Regions from separate parts of the Streptomyces sp. NPDC102283 genome, predicted to be linked through region 1. Evidence: riboswitches for the same ligand, from Rfam matches in the RefSeq annotation. Region 1 holds a riboswitch; each other region holds the start of a gene.
What was found. Region 1 has a riboswitch for cobalamin ahead of ACIRJT_RS31415 (FecCD family ABC transporter permease). Riboswitches for the same ligand answer to the same signal wherever they lie in the genome.
Positions count from the first base shown of each region.

Region 2: it holds a riboswitch for cobalamin, as region 1 does, so the genes downstream of both, ACIRJT_RS05630 (CbtB-domain containing protein) here and ACIRJT_RS31415 (FecCD family ABC transporter permease) in region 1, are expected to answer to the same signal.
Region 3: it holds a riboswitch for cobalamin, as region 1 does, so the genes downstream of both, ACIRJT_RS32525 (ribonucleoside-diphosphate reductase subunit alpha) here and ACIRJT_RS31415 (FecCD family ABC transporter permease) in region 1, are expected to answer to the same signal.
Region 4: it holds a riboswitch for cobalamin, as region 1 does, so the genes downstream of both, ACIRJT_RS14150 (ABC transporter substrate-binding protein) here and ACIRJT_RS31415 (FecCD family ABC transporter permease) in region 1, are expected to answer to the same signal.

Region 1 covers NZ_JBIWLQ010000020.1:74,302-77,890, forward strand. The annotation lists gene ACIRJT_RS31410 (ABC transporter ATP-binding protein) at 1-520, opposite strand, end outside; gene ACIRJT_RS31415 (FecCD family ABC transporter permease) at 520-1,629, opposite strand; cobalamin riboswitch at 1,730-1,856, opposite strand; gene ACIRJT_RS31420 (endonuclease/exonuclease/phosphatase family protein) at 1,962-3,086, opposite strand; gene ACIRJT_RS31425 (M15 family metallopeptidase) at 3,110-3,589, opposite strand, start outside.
Region 2 covers NZ_JBIWLQ010000002.1:273,493-277,081, forward strand. The annotation lists gene ACIRJT_RS05615 (tetratricopeptide repeat protein) at 1-111, shown strand, start outside; gene ACIRJT_RS05620 (hypothetical protein) at 221-883, shown strand; gene ACIRJT_RS05625 (CbtA family protein) at 1,080-1,835, opposite strand; gene ACIRJT_RS05630 (CbtB-domain containing protein) at 1,896-2,111, opposite strand; adenosylcobalamin (AdoCbl) riboswitch at 2,157-2,249, opposite strand; gene ACIRJT_RS05635 (histidine phosphatase family protein) at 2,376-2,966, shown strand; gene ACIRJT_RS05640 (4'-phosphopantetheinyl transferase) at 3,213-3,589, opposite strand, start outside.
Region 3 covers NZ_JBIWLQ010000022.1:77,957-81,545, forward strand. The annotation lists gene ACIRJT_RS32525 (ribonucleoside-diphosphate reductase subunit alpha) at 1-1,446, opposite strand, end outside; cobalamin riboswitch at 1,580-1,716, opposite strand; gene ACIRJT_RS32530 (GNAT family N-acetyltransferase) at 1,769-2,278, opposite strand; gene ACIRJT_RS32535 (hypothetical protein) at 2,297-2,974, opposite strand; gene ACIRJT_RS32540 (YbdD/YjiX family protein) at 3,110-3,313, opposite strand; gene ACIRJT_RS32545 (carbon starvation CstA family protein) at 3,310-3,589, opposite strand, start outside.
Region 4 covers NZ_JBIWLQ010000006.1:132,089-135,677, reverse strand. The annotation lists gene ACIRJT_RS14160 (ABC transporter ATP-binding protein) at 1-65, opposite strand, end outside; gene ACIRJT_RS14155 (FecCD family ABC transporter permease) at 94-1,134, opposite strand; gene ACIRJT_RS14150 (ABC transporter substrate-binding protein) at 1,131-2,126, opposite strand; cobalamin riboswitch at 2,164-2,362, opposite strand; gene ACIRJT_RS14145 (Mov34/MPN/PAD-1 family protein) at 2,400-2,822, opposite strand; gene ACIRJT_RS14140 (amino acid permease) at 2,951-3,589, opposite strand, start outside.

The DNA of each region.
Region 1 (3,589 bases):
GGTGGGCGATGTCCAGGTGGTTGGTGGGTTCGTCGAACACCAGGACCCGGGGCTGCTGGGCGAGGGCGCGCGCGATCAGGACGCGCTGCCGCTCGCCGCCGGAGAGGCTGAGGAAGCCGCGTTCGGCCAGGTGTCCCGCGCCGACCCCTGCCAGCGCCTCGTCGCAGAGGCGGCGGTCCTCGTCGGATGCCCGGGCCACCGGCCCCTGGTGCGGCAGCCGCCCCATGGCGACGATCTCGGCGACGGTGAAGTCGAATTCGGCGACCGCGTCCTGCGGAAGGGCGGCCAGCCGCCGGGCGCCTTCCCGGGCGCTCAGGGTGTGGAGGTCGTCACCACCGATCCTGACGGCGCCCGCCGATGGGCGCAGGGCCCGGTAGACGCAGCGCAACAGGGTCGACTTCCCGCTGCCGTTGGGACCGACCAGGCCGACGAGCTGCCCGTCGGCCGCGCCCAGGGTGACCTGGTCCACCAGCCGCGCACCGGCGATCTCGACGGTGAGCGCGTCGATGTCGATCCGCATCAGATGCCTCCGAAGGAGTAGGCGCGCCGGCGCATGAGGAGGAGGAAGCAGGGAACGCCGATGACCGCGGTGAGGACGCCCACCGGCAGCTCGGCCGGCGCCAGCACCACGCGCGAGAGGATGTCCACCCAGATCAGCAGGACGGCTCCCGCCAGGGGTGCGACGGCCAGGAGTCGGCGGTGGTCCGCGCCGACCAGCATCCGTGCGGCGTGCGGGACCATCAGGCCGACGAAGCCGATCGCCCCGCTCACCGCGACCACCGCCCCGGTCACGGCCGCGGAGACGAGGAAGAGCTCCTTGCGCAGCCTCCCGGGATCGACCCCGAGGGCGGCGGCGGTCTCGTCCCCCATGGCGAGGGCGTTCAGGCGCCGTGCCGACCAGCCGAGGTGCGCGAGGCCGGCGAGCACCGCTCCGGCGGCGATCGGCACGGCGGCCCAGTTGGCCCCGCTCAGGCTGCCGAGCAGCCACATCATCGCGGAGCGGGCCGCTTCCCCGCGCTCGGCCGCGAACACCATGAACGTGGTGACGGCGGAGAACCCGTAGTACATCGCGGTCCCCGTCAGGACGAGCCGGAGCGGGGTCAGTCCGCGTTCGGTGCGGGCGACCGCGTACACGAGCAGCATGGCGAGGAGCGCGGAGAGGAACGCCGCCGTGGACAGGGCCCAGATGCCCAGCGCTCCCAAGGCCCCGAAGATGAGTACGGCGTTGGCGCCGACCGCCGCGCCCGAGGAGATGCCGAGCACGAACGGGTCGGCCAGCGCGTTGCGCACCATGGCCTGGACGGCTACGCCGATGGCGGACAGGCCGGCCCCGACGACGGCGGCCAGCACGGCTCGTGGCAGGCGCAGTTCCCAGACGATGGTGTAGCCGGGGACCTCGTCGGGGCCGATGGCTCCGCCGGTCAGCCCTGCCCACAGGTAGCGCGTCACCTCCGCCCAGGAGAGCCCCGACGCCCCGAGTGCCGCTCCGCAGACGAGTGAGAGGGGCAGGGCCGCACACAGGCCGGCCAGGAGAAGCGGCAGGGGCACGCGCCGGGGTGGCGCCGGTCCGGTGCCGGGGTGCGCGGGGCGCGACGGCTTGGGGGGTATGCGGTCGAGAGACGTGGCCACAGGCAGGTCGCTTTCGCCTTGGGCCGTGCGTCGCGCGATGAGGAGCGGCCCCGGGCGGCGGCCGCCCCGCGCAGCGCCCATTCGCAGTCCACGGCGAATCGTCAGGAGCCTTGTCCGCCGCGGGTGATCGGGCTCACGGAACCCGGGGGCTCCGTCTACCGTTGCGGGTCAGCGCCGGATTTCGACCGGACTTCCCCCGTGGCGGAACGCAGCCTAGCGCGTGCGTTCATCCCGTCCCGGCGGCGGGTGAACCGCAGCAGGACGTGGAAGGTCCGATCGCCCGCCCCGAGAACGTACGAGAATTGCGGGCGCGCCCAAAACCTTCCGCGGTCTCACCAGCTGAGGCGGGCCGCCACCGGCAGGTGGTCACTGCCGGTCGCGGGCAGTACCCACGAGCTCTCCGGCTCCACGCCCCGGACCAGGATCTGGTCGATCCGCACCACCGGGAACGTGGCGGGCCAGCTGAAGCCGAACCCGTCGCCTGACGCCTCCTGCGCCGATCGCATCCGCGAGGTGATGCCCGCGTACGCGCGGTCGTCCAGGGTGCCGTTCAGATCGCCGAGCAGCACCACCCGATCGTTCTGCTCGGCGGCGAGGGCCTGGCCGAGCGACCGCGCGCCGGCGTCCCGTTGGCCCGACGAGAGGCCCGCCCTGGGATTCACCCGTACGGATCCGAGGTGCGCCACGTACACCGCCAGGGGCCCGTGGTCCGTGGCCACCGTGGTGCGCAGCCCACGGTTGTACTCCAGCTTGACGTCGGCGGGCTTCGCGTCCCCCAGCGGCCCCGCGTCCATCTCGACGTCGACCGGCCGGGTGTCCGACAGCGGCAGTCTGCTCCACACGCCGACCGTGCCCAGCACCGTGTGGTGCGGGTACGTGGTCGCCAGCTCCCTCTCGTACGTCCTGCGGGCCCCCGGGTCCAGCTCTTCGAGTGCCAGCACGTCCGCACCGGAGGCGACCAGGGCGCGGGCGGTTCCCGCCGCGTCGGGGTTGTCGGCGCCGACGTTGTGGCTGACCACGGTGAGGTCGCCGCCCGGGTGGGACTTGTCGCTGAGCAGGCCGCCGAAGAGGTTCAGCCACACGACGGCCGGCAGCAGCAGCGCGACGGCCGCGAGGACGGAGCGGCGCAGCAGCGCCCCGCCCAGCAGCAGCGGGACGAGCAGGCCGGACCACGGGAGGAAGGTCTCCACCAGGCTGCCGAGGTTCCCGATCCGGTTCGGGATGCTCGCGTGCAACAGCATGAGCAGGCCCAGCAGCAGCGACGCCGCCGCGAGCACCCGGCCGCGCTTCCAGGTGCCTGCCCTCGCGCCGGTGTGCCGGGGGCCGGTTTCCCCGGGGTCCGCGTCCCGGAGATCGGTGTCGCCCTGCCGGGGACCGGCCGTGTTCACGTCGCTCTGTGCCGTCCCGGCCGTATACCCGTGGCCCTGTGCGGTCCCGGCCGTGTCCACCCGCGTCATCGTCCGTCCTCGCTCGCTGCCGGTCACTGTCGCATCCTCGGGTCCTGGGCGGGGTCGGCATACATACGCGGGCAACCCCGGTCGATCGCTTCCGCGCGCAGTTCGTAGTGCCAGGGTTCGTTCCGGTAGGTCTGGCACAGCCCGTATCCCGCGCCGTGCTCGGACAGCCACTCCGTCGCGTCGGCCGGTCCGATGTCGACCGCGTCCCCCGACACGTGCGGTGACGTCTTCGCGGTGGCCACCCATCGGGCGGCCTCGGCCTCGGACCCGTACCGCGCGATCGCCTTGCGGAGCAGCCGATTCTGGTACTCCGGTGATCGCCAGCCGCTGTTGACGGCGAACTCGACGCCGCCCCGCGCCGCCTGACGTGCCGCCCGGCGGAGGGCCGTGAGCAGATCCGGGTCGAGGTTGGCTACGGCCGGGATCCCGTCGTCGAGCACCGTCACGCCCTCGGGGACGGCCCCGTCGGCCTCTCCCAGAGCTCCACCGAGCTCACGGTGGAG
Region 2 (3,589 bases), on a different contig from region 1:
ATGCTGGGCCGGACGCTGGAGCGCCAGGGGCGGACCGCCGACGCGGCTCCGCATCTGCGGATGGCCGCCGCCCTCAGCGGCGACTTCGGCCCCGGAGGCGCCCTCTCCTGAGCCGCCCCGTGTGAGCGGCCGGGCCCGCACCCCTCGGTGCGGGCCCGGTCTCCTTTACCCGCCGATACCGGCATCGGACAATGGGATCTCCAGGACGAAGGGGTGGGAGATGCACGGATCCAGGAGTGCGGCGTTACGCCGGGCGCGGTCGGCCGCGCTCATCGGGCTGGCGGTGGCGGTTTCGGCCGGCTGCTCCGGCGGCGATGAGGGAAAGAGCGGAGAGGCGGCGGAGCAGGCCGCTCGCCCGCCGGGAGTCCACAGCTGGACCAGCAGACCGTGCGATCTCCTCACGGGCGCGGCGCCCGCCGAGGGCTTCACCCTCGGCAGCACCACCGACTCCGCCTCCTCCGACGCCCGGGAGGACCTCGGCGAGAACGGGGCACGGCCGCTCTACCGGCAGACCGGCTGCCTCGCGGACCTGAAGGCTCCCGACGGCACGTTCTGGAAGCTCAGCACCAGGGCCTCGGTGTACGAGGACCCCGAGGCCGCCGGCCACGCGTACCGCGTCAAGGAGGACCTCGACCGCGCTCACGGGCGCGGGCCCGAGAAGGTCCACGACGCGGCCTACGCGATACCGGCCGACGACCGGGGCCGACCCGGCCGCACCCTCCTCCTGTGGAACGGCGACCTCGTGCTCACGGTCTCCGCGTACGCACCGCACGGGAGCACGGAACACGACGTGCAGCAGGGCCTCGAACGCATCGTCGGCAACGCGGCACGCCGCACCGAGGACGGCCTGCGCGACCACGACGCCTCCTCCCCCGCGCCATGAAGACCTCTGTTCCCCGCCCGCTGCCCCCTGGCTCAGGTCCCCGCCGTAGCAGCGCTGTGAACCTTGCTACCCGCCGATCGCCACCCGCCTCGGCGGCTGTCCGGACGCGAGGGAGCCCGCCGGGGCCACGCCCGGCGGGCTCCTTCGTGTGCGTGCGCGCCTGCGTGTGCGTACGCACACGCAAGGACGATCCGGCTCAGTTCACCGCGCTCGCGGTGCGGTGCGTCGAGGCAAGGGCGGCGGGCGCCAGCAACCGTTCGGTGAGGTGGCCGAAGACGACGCCGAACACGGTCCACAGCGTCGCCTGCACCGCGAGCGTGGAGAGCCGGAACTCCCACAGCAGGCCGGCCGGGAAGTCCTTGCCCACTTCGTCGAAGGAGGGCAGGAAGGCGTAGGCGAGGCCGATCAGCAGGACGAAGCCGGCGACTGCTGCGACGGTCGCGTTCCAGTTGCCCAGGCGTGGAGCGAGCCGTCTGCCGATGATGACGGCGGCGACGGCCAGCAGCACGCTGAGGGCGACCATCAGGAAGAACAGGGCGGTGCGCTCACCGATGGTGTCGGGGTTGCCGACGGCGGGCGGGTTCGCCGGGTATTTGAGGAACGGCACGACGTAGACCGTGAGCAGGGCGGCACCCGCGATCAGCGCCGCCGTGGCCCGGGGGCCGAAGTCGCCGATGCGGCCCAGCGCGTAGCAGAACACGAGGGCGGCGATCCCGCCGACCGCGACGCCGAACACCAGAACACCGGTGGCGAGTCCGCCGGTGGCCTGCGTGGTGCGGCTGACCAACTCCTCGCCACCGCCGTGGTCGTGGCTGTGCGCCTCTTCGAGGGCGATGGCCGCGTCCACCTGGGACTCGCCCAGGAAGTAGGCCACGGCGAGCGCGAACGCGCCCGCGATCAGGCCCGCGAGCATGCCGCGCACGAGCAGAGCTCTGACAGATGTGGAGTTCACGATATTTTCCTGATTCCTCTTGCTTCCCGTGTCCGCTGATTACCTGGTTGCTCAGGTGCCTCAGTGGCAGGGGAAGCCGAGCAGGTGACGGCCGTCGTGAACCCATTCGTGGACGCCTTCGCCCGAGATGAGCGCGGTGGCGCCCTGTTCGGCGCCGACGAAGTACAGCAGGACGAGCATGAGGATGCCGAAGAAGACCGCCCACGGGGCAATGGCCTTCGCCGAGATCGGGGCGACCGTGGATGCCCCTGGCGCCGGAACGGCGGACTGTGCCATGGCAGAACCTCCTGTGGGAACACGCGTCCCTGTCGTGGTGCCTCGGACGAAGGTGCCGGGTCTGACTTCCCCGCGGGCGCGGGTTCACAGTGGCGCGACCGTGCCGGATTCCCACCGGACTTCCGTCGCACCCTCGTCATGGTCGACGTGACCATACCGCCTGCGCGCAGGCACCGCCATGGTCCAATCTGCGGGGTGGCGAAGCGCGGATTCCATGGGACGACAGGGTCCTGGGGCCCCTGATGGGAAAGTGAAGGCAGGGACATGACAGTTCGGGTGACGTTGATCTCACCGGCGATGAACGCCGCACTGCGGGAGGCCCGCTTCGACGGCGACGCCCCCCTGGACCGGTCCGGCCGGGAGCGGGCGCTGGCGGCGGCCGGCGCGGCGCCCGCGGCCGGAATCGCGCTCAGCGGCCCCTCCGAGCGGTGCCGCGGGACCGCCGAGGCGCTCGGCCTGACGGCGCGGACCGAACCGGCCCTGACCGGCTGGGACCTGGCGCGGTGGTCCGGCCGCCGCCTCGACGATGTGGCGGCCGCCGAACCCGCTCAGCTGACCGCCTGGCTCGGCGATCCTTCGGCGGCTCCGCACGGCGGCGAGTCGCTGCGGGATCTGGTCGAAAGGATCGGAGGGTGGCTGGATTCCCTCGGCGGGCCGGACGCACCCGGCGCGGGCTTTCTGGCCGTGGCCGAGGCCGCCGTCGTACGGGCGGTGGTCGTCCATGGCCTGCGGCTGCCGCTGGAGGCGTTCTGGCGACTGGACGTCGCCCCGCTGACGCTCACCGGACTCAGCGGGCGGGCGGGCCGGTGGAACGTGGCACTGGGCCGCCCGCTGACCGCTCCCCCGGCCGGCTGAAAGTCACCGCGCCACCGTCAACGCCCCCGGCCGGCTGGACTCCCTGCACCACCCCCTACAGCCCCCAGCGCCTGCCGAACGCCACCGCGCAGCCCTCGCACGACCCGCCGGACCTCACACGCAACGCGCTCCCCGGCCGCCCCGCCGAACGCTCCCGCGCACCGCGCACCGCGCACCGCGCACCGCGCACCGCGCACCGCGCACCGCGCACCGCGCACCGCGCACCGCGCACCGGCTGATTGCACGTCACACTCCGGCGATCACCCGCCAGTCGGGCCGGACCAGCACCGCCGTGGCGACGATGCCGTCCTCGATCCGCCAGTGCCCGTGCAGAGTCGTCGGCAGGGCCGGGTCCGTGAGAAGCAGACGCGCGGCGAACGTGCCCTCGGCGGCCGACCCGCCCTTAAGCCCCTCGCCGCCCCTCGGATCGTCGACTCGACGGAACGTCAGATCTGCCTGGATGAAGTCGAGTTCGACTCCTGTGACCGGGTACCAGGTCTTGAAGACACTTTCCTTGGCGCTGAACAGGACACGGTCCCAGTGGATCTCGCCCGTGCCTTCCGGTGCGGGCGGACCGATCCGCTCGCGTTCCGCGGGCAGGGTCACCAACTCCCTCACGCCGG
Region 3 (3,589 bases), on a different contig from region 1:
CCGGTCCCAGTCGATCGAGCCGTCCGCCACGAACGCGCCCAGGTTGACCGAACCCAGGTTGCAGACGGCCGTCTCGCCGTCGTCCGTGACTTCGAGGATCTCCGTGCACAGGTTGGAGGAGTGCACGACCCGGCCCGGCTCGGCGGTCTGGTTCGCGGTCCGGTTGGAGGCGTCCTTGAACGTCATCCAGCCCTGGCCGGTCTGCGCCAGGGTCCGCATCATCCGGCCGTACAGCTCACGCGCCGGAATCGTCCTGCGGGCCAGCCCCTTGGCCTCGGCCGCCCGGTAGGCCGCGTCGAACGCGTCGCCCCACAGGTCGACCAGCTCGGGCACGTCGGCGGGGGAGAACAGCGACCACTGCGTGTCCGCGTCGACCCGGCGCATGAACTCGTCCGGGATCCAGTGGGCCAGGTTGAGGTTGTGCGTACGCCGCTGGTCCTCGCCCGTGTTGTCGCGGAGCTCCAGGAACTCCTCGATGTCCGCGTGCCAGGTCTCCAGGTAGACCGCCGCCGCGCCCTTGCGCCGGCCGCCCTGGTTCACCGCCGCCACGGAGGCGTCCAGCGTCTTCAGGAACGGCACGATGCCGTTCGAGTGCCCGTTGGTGCCCCGGATCAGCGAACCCCGGGCGCGGATGCGGGAGTACGACAGACCGATGCCGCCCGCGTGCTTGGAGAGCCGCGCCACCTGGTGGTAGCGGTCGTAGATCGAGTCCAGCTCGTCCTTCGGGGAGTCCAGCAGATAGCAGGAGGACATCTGCGGGTGCCGGGTGCCGGAGTTGAAGAGCGTGGGGGAGGAGGGGAGGTAGTCCAGCCGGCTCATCAGCCCGTACAGCGAGGCGACCTCGTCCAGCGCCCGCACCGACTCGTCCTCGGCGAGGCCCGCGGCCACGCGCAGCATGAAGTGCTGCGGGGTCTCGATGACCTGCCGGGTGATCGGGTGGCGCAGCAGGTAGCGGCTGTGCAGCGTGCGCAGACCGAAGTAGCCGAAGCGGTCGTCGGCGCCGTCCGCCAGGGCCTGCTCGACGAGCCGGTCGAGGGAGGCCGCGTGGAGCGCGACGAAGGCGGCGGTGCGGTCCGCGATCAGGCCCTCGCGATGGCCCACGGCGACCGAGGCGGAGAAGGACGTCGCGCCCTGGCCCGCGGCCTCGTCGGCGATCGTGCGGGTCAGCAGCCGGGCGGCCAGCCGGGAGTACGCCGGGTCCTCGGAGATGAGCCCCGCGGCGGCCTCGGTGGCCAGCGAGCGCAGTTCGGCCTCGTCGGAGCGGGCGTTGCGTCCGCGCAGCGCGGCGGCGGCGACCCGTCCGGGGTCGGTGTCGGGAAGATCGACGGTGAGGTCGGTCAGGGTCCGCAGCAAAGCGGTCCCGGGTCCGTCGTTCGTGCCTGTTCCGGACGTGGTGGAGGCAGCGGATTCGGTGGCTGAAACCGGATCGGCGGGCGCGATGGTCACGGGGCTTTCCCTCGCTCGGCAGGGGCCGGCGGAAGGCGGGGAGCCGGGCAGCGCGAAACCCGGGGCAGGGCAGCACAGCGACGGCGTCCACCGGCCTATCCGCGAGGCCCGGACGTCTGGCGTCCGGTTCGGTCGAGCCGGACGCGCTGTCGACAGGTCTTCGGACTTGCGGGTGTGCAAAAGCACACCGATCACACCGTTGCGGGACAGTTCCGGATTCGCACCGGATTCCCCTGCGGCGACAGCGAGGTCGAGCATACATGTGGGGGCCGCCGGATGAAGCGGCCCCCACATGTTGTGTCGCGACGATTCAACACACCCCTCAGGAGGGCGCTCCCAGCTCCAGCCGGAAGGTCAGGAGCCGCAGCCCCGGCACCGGTTCCCAGTCCCGTTCGGGGGTCCGCGCGAAGCCGAGCCGACGGTAGATCCTATGGGCTCCGAGCATGGCCGGCTGCGTCGACAGGGCCAGCGCCCGCACGCCCTCGGTGGACCGGGCGCGCTCGACGCACGCCCGCACGAGAGCCTCTCCCACGCCCCGTCCACGCCCCTCGCGGGCCACCGCGAGCATCCGGAACTCGGCCTCGTCCGGGCCCGCGATGTCGCGCCACGACGTGCCGGGTGCGGCATAGGTCACACCGCCGAGCACCGCCCCGTGCGCGTCGAGCGCGACGAGGACCTCGGCCTCGGCCGCCCGTTGCTCCACCGCCCGCAGCTTGAGCAGATACGGGTCCCGCGGGCCGTCCAGCAGATCGTCGCCGAGATACGCCTCGGCGATGATCTCGCCGAGGACGGCGTACTCGTCGGGCTCCGCCGCCCTGATCGTCAGATCCATCAGCCACTCGCTCCCATGTCAGCCACTCGCTCCCACGTCGTTGTTCGGGGCGCCGTCGCCCACCGGCGGCAGATCACCGCGCTCGACCGGCGGCTGCCCGGGGGCGTCGTCGGCCGGCGGCAGCACCTGGTCCAGCTCGTGGTCGTCGGCGCGGTGGGCGGCCCGCGCCGCCGACCGCAGCGTCGCCCGGTCCACCTCTTCGGGCGCCCCGCTCACGGTGACCACCAGCCCGCCCTGTTCCCAGGCGTACGCGTGGCCCGACTCCGTGGCCCGGTACCACTGTTCGCCGTCCCGCTCACAGGTCACCAGGGGCTCCTGTCCGCCGGCGGGCGCGGGGTCCTTCGTGCAGTCGGCCCCGGCGTGCGCCCGGCGCTCCACCCGCAGGTGGAGCTGCCCGCCGTCAGGCGTGGTGTAGACGCTGCCGAACCCGTCGTCGCCGACCACCCCGACCGACTGGCGAGCCAGGGCGTACCCCGGGACCTGGGTCACCCACACGTGCTCCGCGACGGTCTGCACGGCCAGCGCCCGCGCCTCCAGCTCCGCCCGGTCGGGCGCCGGCTCCGCCGATCCGCCCTGCGCCGCCTCCGCGTCGGGCGCCACCTCGGTGCCGCAGCCCGTCGCCGCCGCCAGGGCCAGCGTCAGCGCCAGGGCCGTGAGTACGGGACGGAGCCGGGGCGGCCGGGCATACGAAGTCATGGGCACATCCTTTCGTACGGTGAGGGCTTCGCGCACCGGGAAAACGAGCGGCGCCCGGGCTCGTGCGAGGGCGTGAAAAGGGGCCGCCGCGCCTCTGGAAGGGGTGCGGCGGCCCCGATCGCCGGGTGGTGGTGCTCAGCAGCAGCGGAAGCCCTCGCGGGGATCCGCCTCGCGGGCGTCCATGCGGCTGCGTTCGAAGGCGCGACGGGTCATCACCGGGGTGTCCGGATCGTGGGTCCTCGCGTGCGCCACATAGCGGTCGTACGTGGACTCGCCGGTCAGCTCACGGACGTACCAGCGGATTCGTCCGGCCACGCGGCGTACCTCCGCGACCGTCATGTCCGGCTCCCCGTCTCCGCCTCCTCCTTGCGGATGCCGCCCTCGGGGCCGACGCCGGCGGCGACCAGTTCGGCCTTCTCCTCCTTGGTCGCGAAGAGTGAGGCCGGGGCGACGAGCTTGGACTCGACGTACGGCGTCTCGTGGAGCTTGACGCTCTCCGGGTCGCGGATGGCCTTGTAACAGACCCGCCCGGCGTCCACGAGCACCACGATGATGAGGAGCGCGAAGAGCGCGCTCAGTACCCCGTCGACGGTGGAGTTGGTGACGACGGTCCGC
Region 4 (3,589 bases), on a different contig from region 1:
GAGTCGACGAGGTGGCGGCCCTCGCCGACGCCGTACGAGAGGCCCTCGGTGCGCAGGGTGGTCACGGGCGGGCTCCCTCGACGGGTGGTGTCTTCATGCGGGCGCTCCTTCGGGGCGGCGGCGGAGCATCCAGAGGAAGAACGGGCCGCCGGTCAGCGCGGTGAGGACGCCGACCGGGATGTCCTGCGGGGCGGCGAGCGTCCGGGCGGCCAGGTCGGCGAGGACCAGGAACACCGCCCCGCCGAGGGCGACGACCGGGAGCAGGGCGCGGTGCGCGGCGCCGACGGCCATCCGGGCCATGTGCGGGACCATCAGCCCGACGAAGCCGATCGCCCCGCTGTAGGCGACGAGCGCCCCGGTCATCAGGGAGGCGAGGACGAAGACGGCGGCCCGGAAGCGGGCGGTGTCGAGGCCGAGGACGGTCGCGCCCTCCTCCCCCACCAGGAGCAGGTCGAGCGGGCGGGCCAGGGTGAGGAGGACGGCGGTGCCGACGACCAGGGTGACGGTGGGGAGCGCGAGCATGTCCCAGCGGGCCGCGCCGAGGCCGCCGAGGGTCCAGTAGAGGACTTCCTGGAGGTGGTCGGCGCGGGCGGAGGTGACCAGGATCAGGCTGGTCAGGGCGGAGAGGACGTAGGAGACGGCGACTCCGGCGAGGACGAGCCGGTTGGTGGTGAGGCCGCCTCCGCCGCGCGCCAGGGTGTAGACGAGCAGCAGCGAGAGCAGCGCGCCGGCGAAGGCGGCGGCGGGGATGGTGACGGTGGTGGCGAGGGTCGCGCCGATGCCGAGGACGATCACGAGGACGGCGCCGGTGGAGGCTCCGGAGGAGACGCCGAGGAGGAACGGGTCGGCGAGCTGGTTGCGTACGAGGGCCTGGAGGACGGTGCCGATGACGGCGAGTCCGGCGCCGACGACGATGCCGAGCAGCACCCGGGGCAGCCGGACGTCCAGGACGATCGTGCGGAAGGGGCTCGCCTCGGCCCGCCCGGTCAGGATGTCGAGGACCTGGCCGGGCGGGATGCGGACGGAGCCGAGGGCGAGTGCGGCGAGCACGGCGGCGGCGAGGAGCGCGGCGAGGGCGCCGAGCACCAGGGTGTAGCGGAGCAGCCGCCGCGGTGCGGGGGTGCGGCAGCTCACGGGGTGGTGGCCCCCGGGTGGAGCTGGGCGGCGAGCTTGTCGACGGCGGCGGGGACGCGGACGCCGAGGACGGCGTCGGAGAGCGGCATGACCGCGAAGCGCTCGTTCTTGATGGCGGGGACGTCGGCGAGGGCCGGGTCGGTGAGGAGGCGCTTCTTCTTCTGTTCGACGGTGGTCGCGCCGTAGTCGTAGATCACGATGACCTCGGGCTTGCGGTCGACGACGTTCTCCCAGGAGGCGTCGCCGAAGGGCTTGTCGAGGTCGGCGAAGACGTTGGTGCCGCCGGCCCGTTCGATCAGTTCGTTGCCGATGCCCTCACCGCCCGCGGTGAAGGCGGTCTTGTCACCGCTGTCGTAGACGAAGACGGAGACGGGCTTCAGGTCGGCGAGCTTCTTCGCGGTGGCGGCGTTGTCGGCCTTGGCCTGCTTGATCCAGGCCTCGGCGCGGTCGGGGACGCCGAAGGTGCGGCCGACCTCGCGGATCTCCTCGTAGAGGGTGTCCATGGGCTGGTCGCCCTTGGTGCAGCTCTCGGTGTTGAGCCGGGTCTCGATGCCGGACTTCCTCAGCGCCTCGCGGCCGCGGCCGTCGGCGGCGGTGAAGGCGCTGCTGTAGCCGCCGTAGACGAAGTCGGGGTCGGCGGCGAGGACCTGCTCGTAGGAGGGGTACTCCTTGGCGATGACCGGGACGGACGCGTAGTCCTCCGCGTACTTCGGCAGGACCTGGTCGTCGAGGAAGGCGGTGCCGACGAGGGACTTCTTCAGGCCCAGTTCCAGCATGATCTCGGTGACGTGCTGGTTCATGGTGACGACGCGCTTCGGCGGGGCGTCGAACGTGGTGGTGACACCGCAGTTCTTCACGGTGTACGGGAAGCCGTCGCTCTTCGCCGCGGCCTTCTCCCCGGTGGCGGCGTCGCCGTCCGGGGTGGAGCAGGCGGTGAGGGCGAGCGGGAGCAGCACGGCGGCGGCTATGAGCGCGGGGGTGCGCCGGGACATGGCGAGGCCTCTCCGGGGGATTTCCGCGTCCCCTGGTCGATGCGAGAAGGCGGCGGGCCAGTTCCTGACTTCCGGGCCGCCCTCCGGTGCGTCGTCGTCCTCTTGAGGAGTCCGTCCGCGTGGGAGGGGGCCCGGTCACAGTGGCGGGACCGTGCCGGATTCGCACCGGCTTCCTGGTTCCTGCTGCCTTGATGGGTCTGGGGGCAGTGTGCCAGACCCGCACGGGGGCCCTGCGGGGGCACCCGGGTGGGTTCCTGGTGGGTCCCTGGTGGGTCAGTACGCCTCGACGACCCGCACGTCTTCCTCGGTGATCTCGCCGTCCACGATGCGGTACGAGCGGAACTGGAAGGGTCCGGCGTCGTCGGTGTCGGCGGTGGAGACCAGGACGTAGTGGGCGCCGGGTTCGTTGGCGTAGGTGACGTCGGTGCGGGAGGGGTAGGCCTCGGTCGCCGTGTGCGAGTGGTAGACGATCACGGGCTCCTCGTCGCGGTCGTCCATCTCGCGGTAGAGCTTGAGGAGGTCGGCCGAGTCGAACTCGTAGAACGTGGGCGAGCGGGCGGCGTTGAGCATCGGGATGAAGCGCTCGGGGCGGTCCGTCCCGGCCGGGCCCGCGACCACTCCGCACGCCTCGTCGGGGTGGTCGGCGCGGGAGTGGGCGACGATCTGGTCGTGGAGCGCCTGGGTGATGGTCAGCATGGCGCCAGGATATGCAGGCGGCCCCCGCGTACCAGTAAGTGGTACGCGGGGGCCGCATGCTGGACGCGTCGGCCGTTGGGGCGGCCGGGGCGGTCCGGGAGGAGGGCGGTGTGGGGCCCGCCCTCGGGTCAGTGGGTGTCGGCGGTGTTCCTCTTCTCCGCGGTGCGCGACTGGATCACCCGGTAGGAGACGAAGAGGAGGAGCGCCCACAGCGGTGCGCAGTAGAGCGAGACCCTGGTGTCCTCGTCGATCGCCATCATCACGATGACCAGGCCGATGAACAGGAGCGCGAACCAGCTCGTGTACGGGGCTCCGGGGGCCTTGAACGAGGACTGCGGGAGCAGACCGGCGTCGGCCGCGCGGCGGTAGCGGATCTGGCTGATCAGGATCATGATCCAGGCCCACATGCCGGAGATGGTCGCGAAGGAGACGACGTAGGTGAACGCCTTGCCGGGCCACTGGTAGTTGATCCACACGCCGACGAGCATCAGGGCGGCGGAGAAGGTGGTGCCCACCAGCGGCAGGCCGTTCTTCGTCAGCTTGGTGAAGGCGCGGGGGCCCTGGCCGTTGAGGGCGAGGTCGCGGAGCATGCGGCCGGTGGAGTACATGCCGGAGTTGCAGGAGGAGAGCGCGGCGGTGAGGACGACGAAGTTGACGATGGCGGCGCCGACGCCGAGCCCCATCTCCTCGAAGGCCTTCACGAACGGGGAGGCGTCGGGCTCGAAGGTGGACCACGGCACGACCGAGAGGATCATGATCAGCGCGCC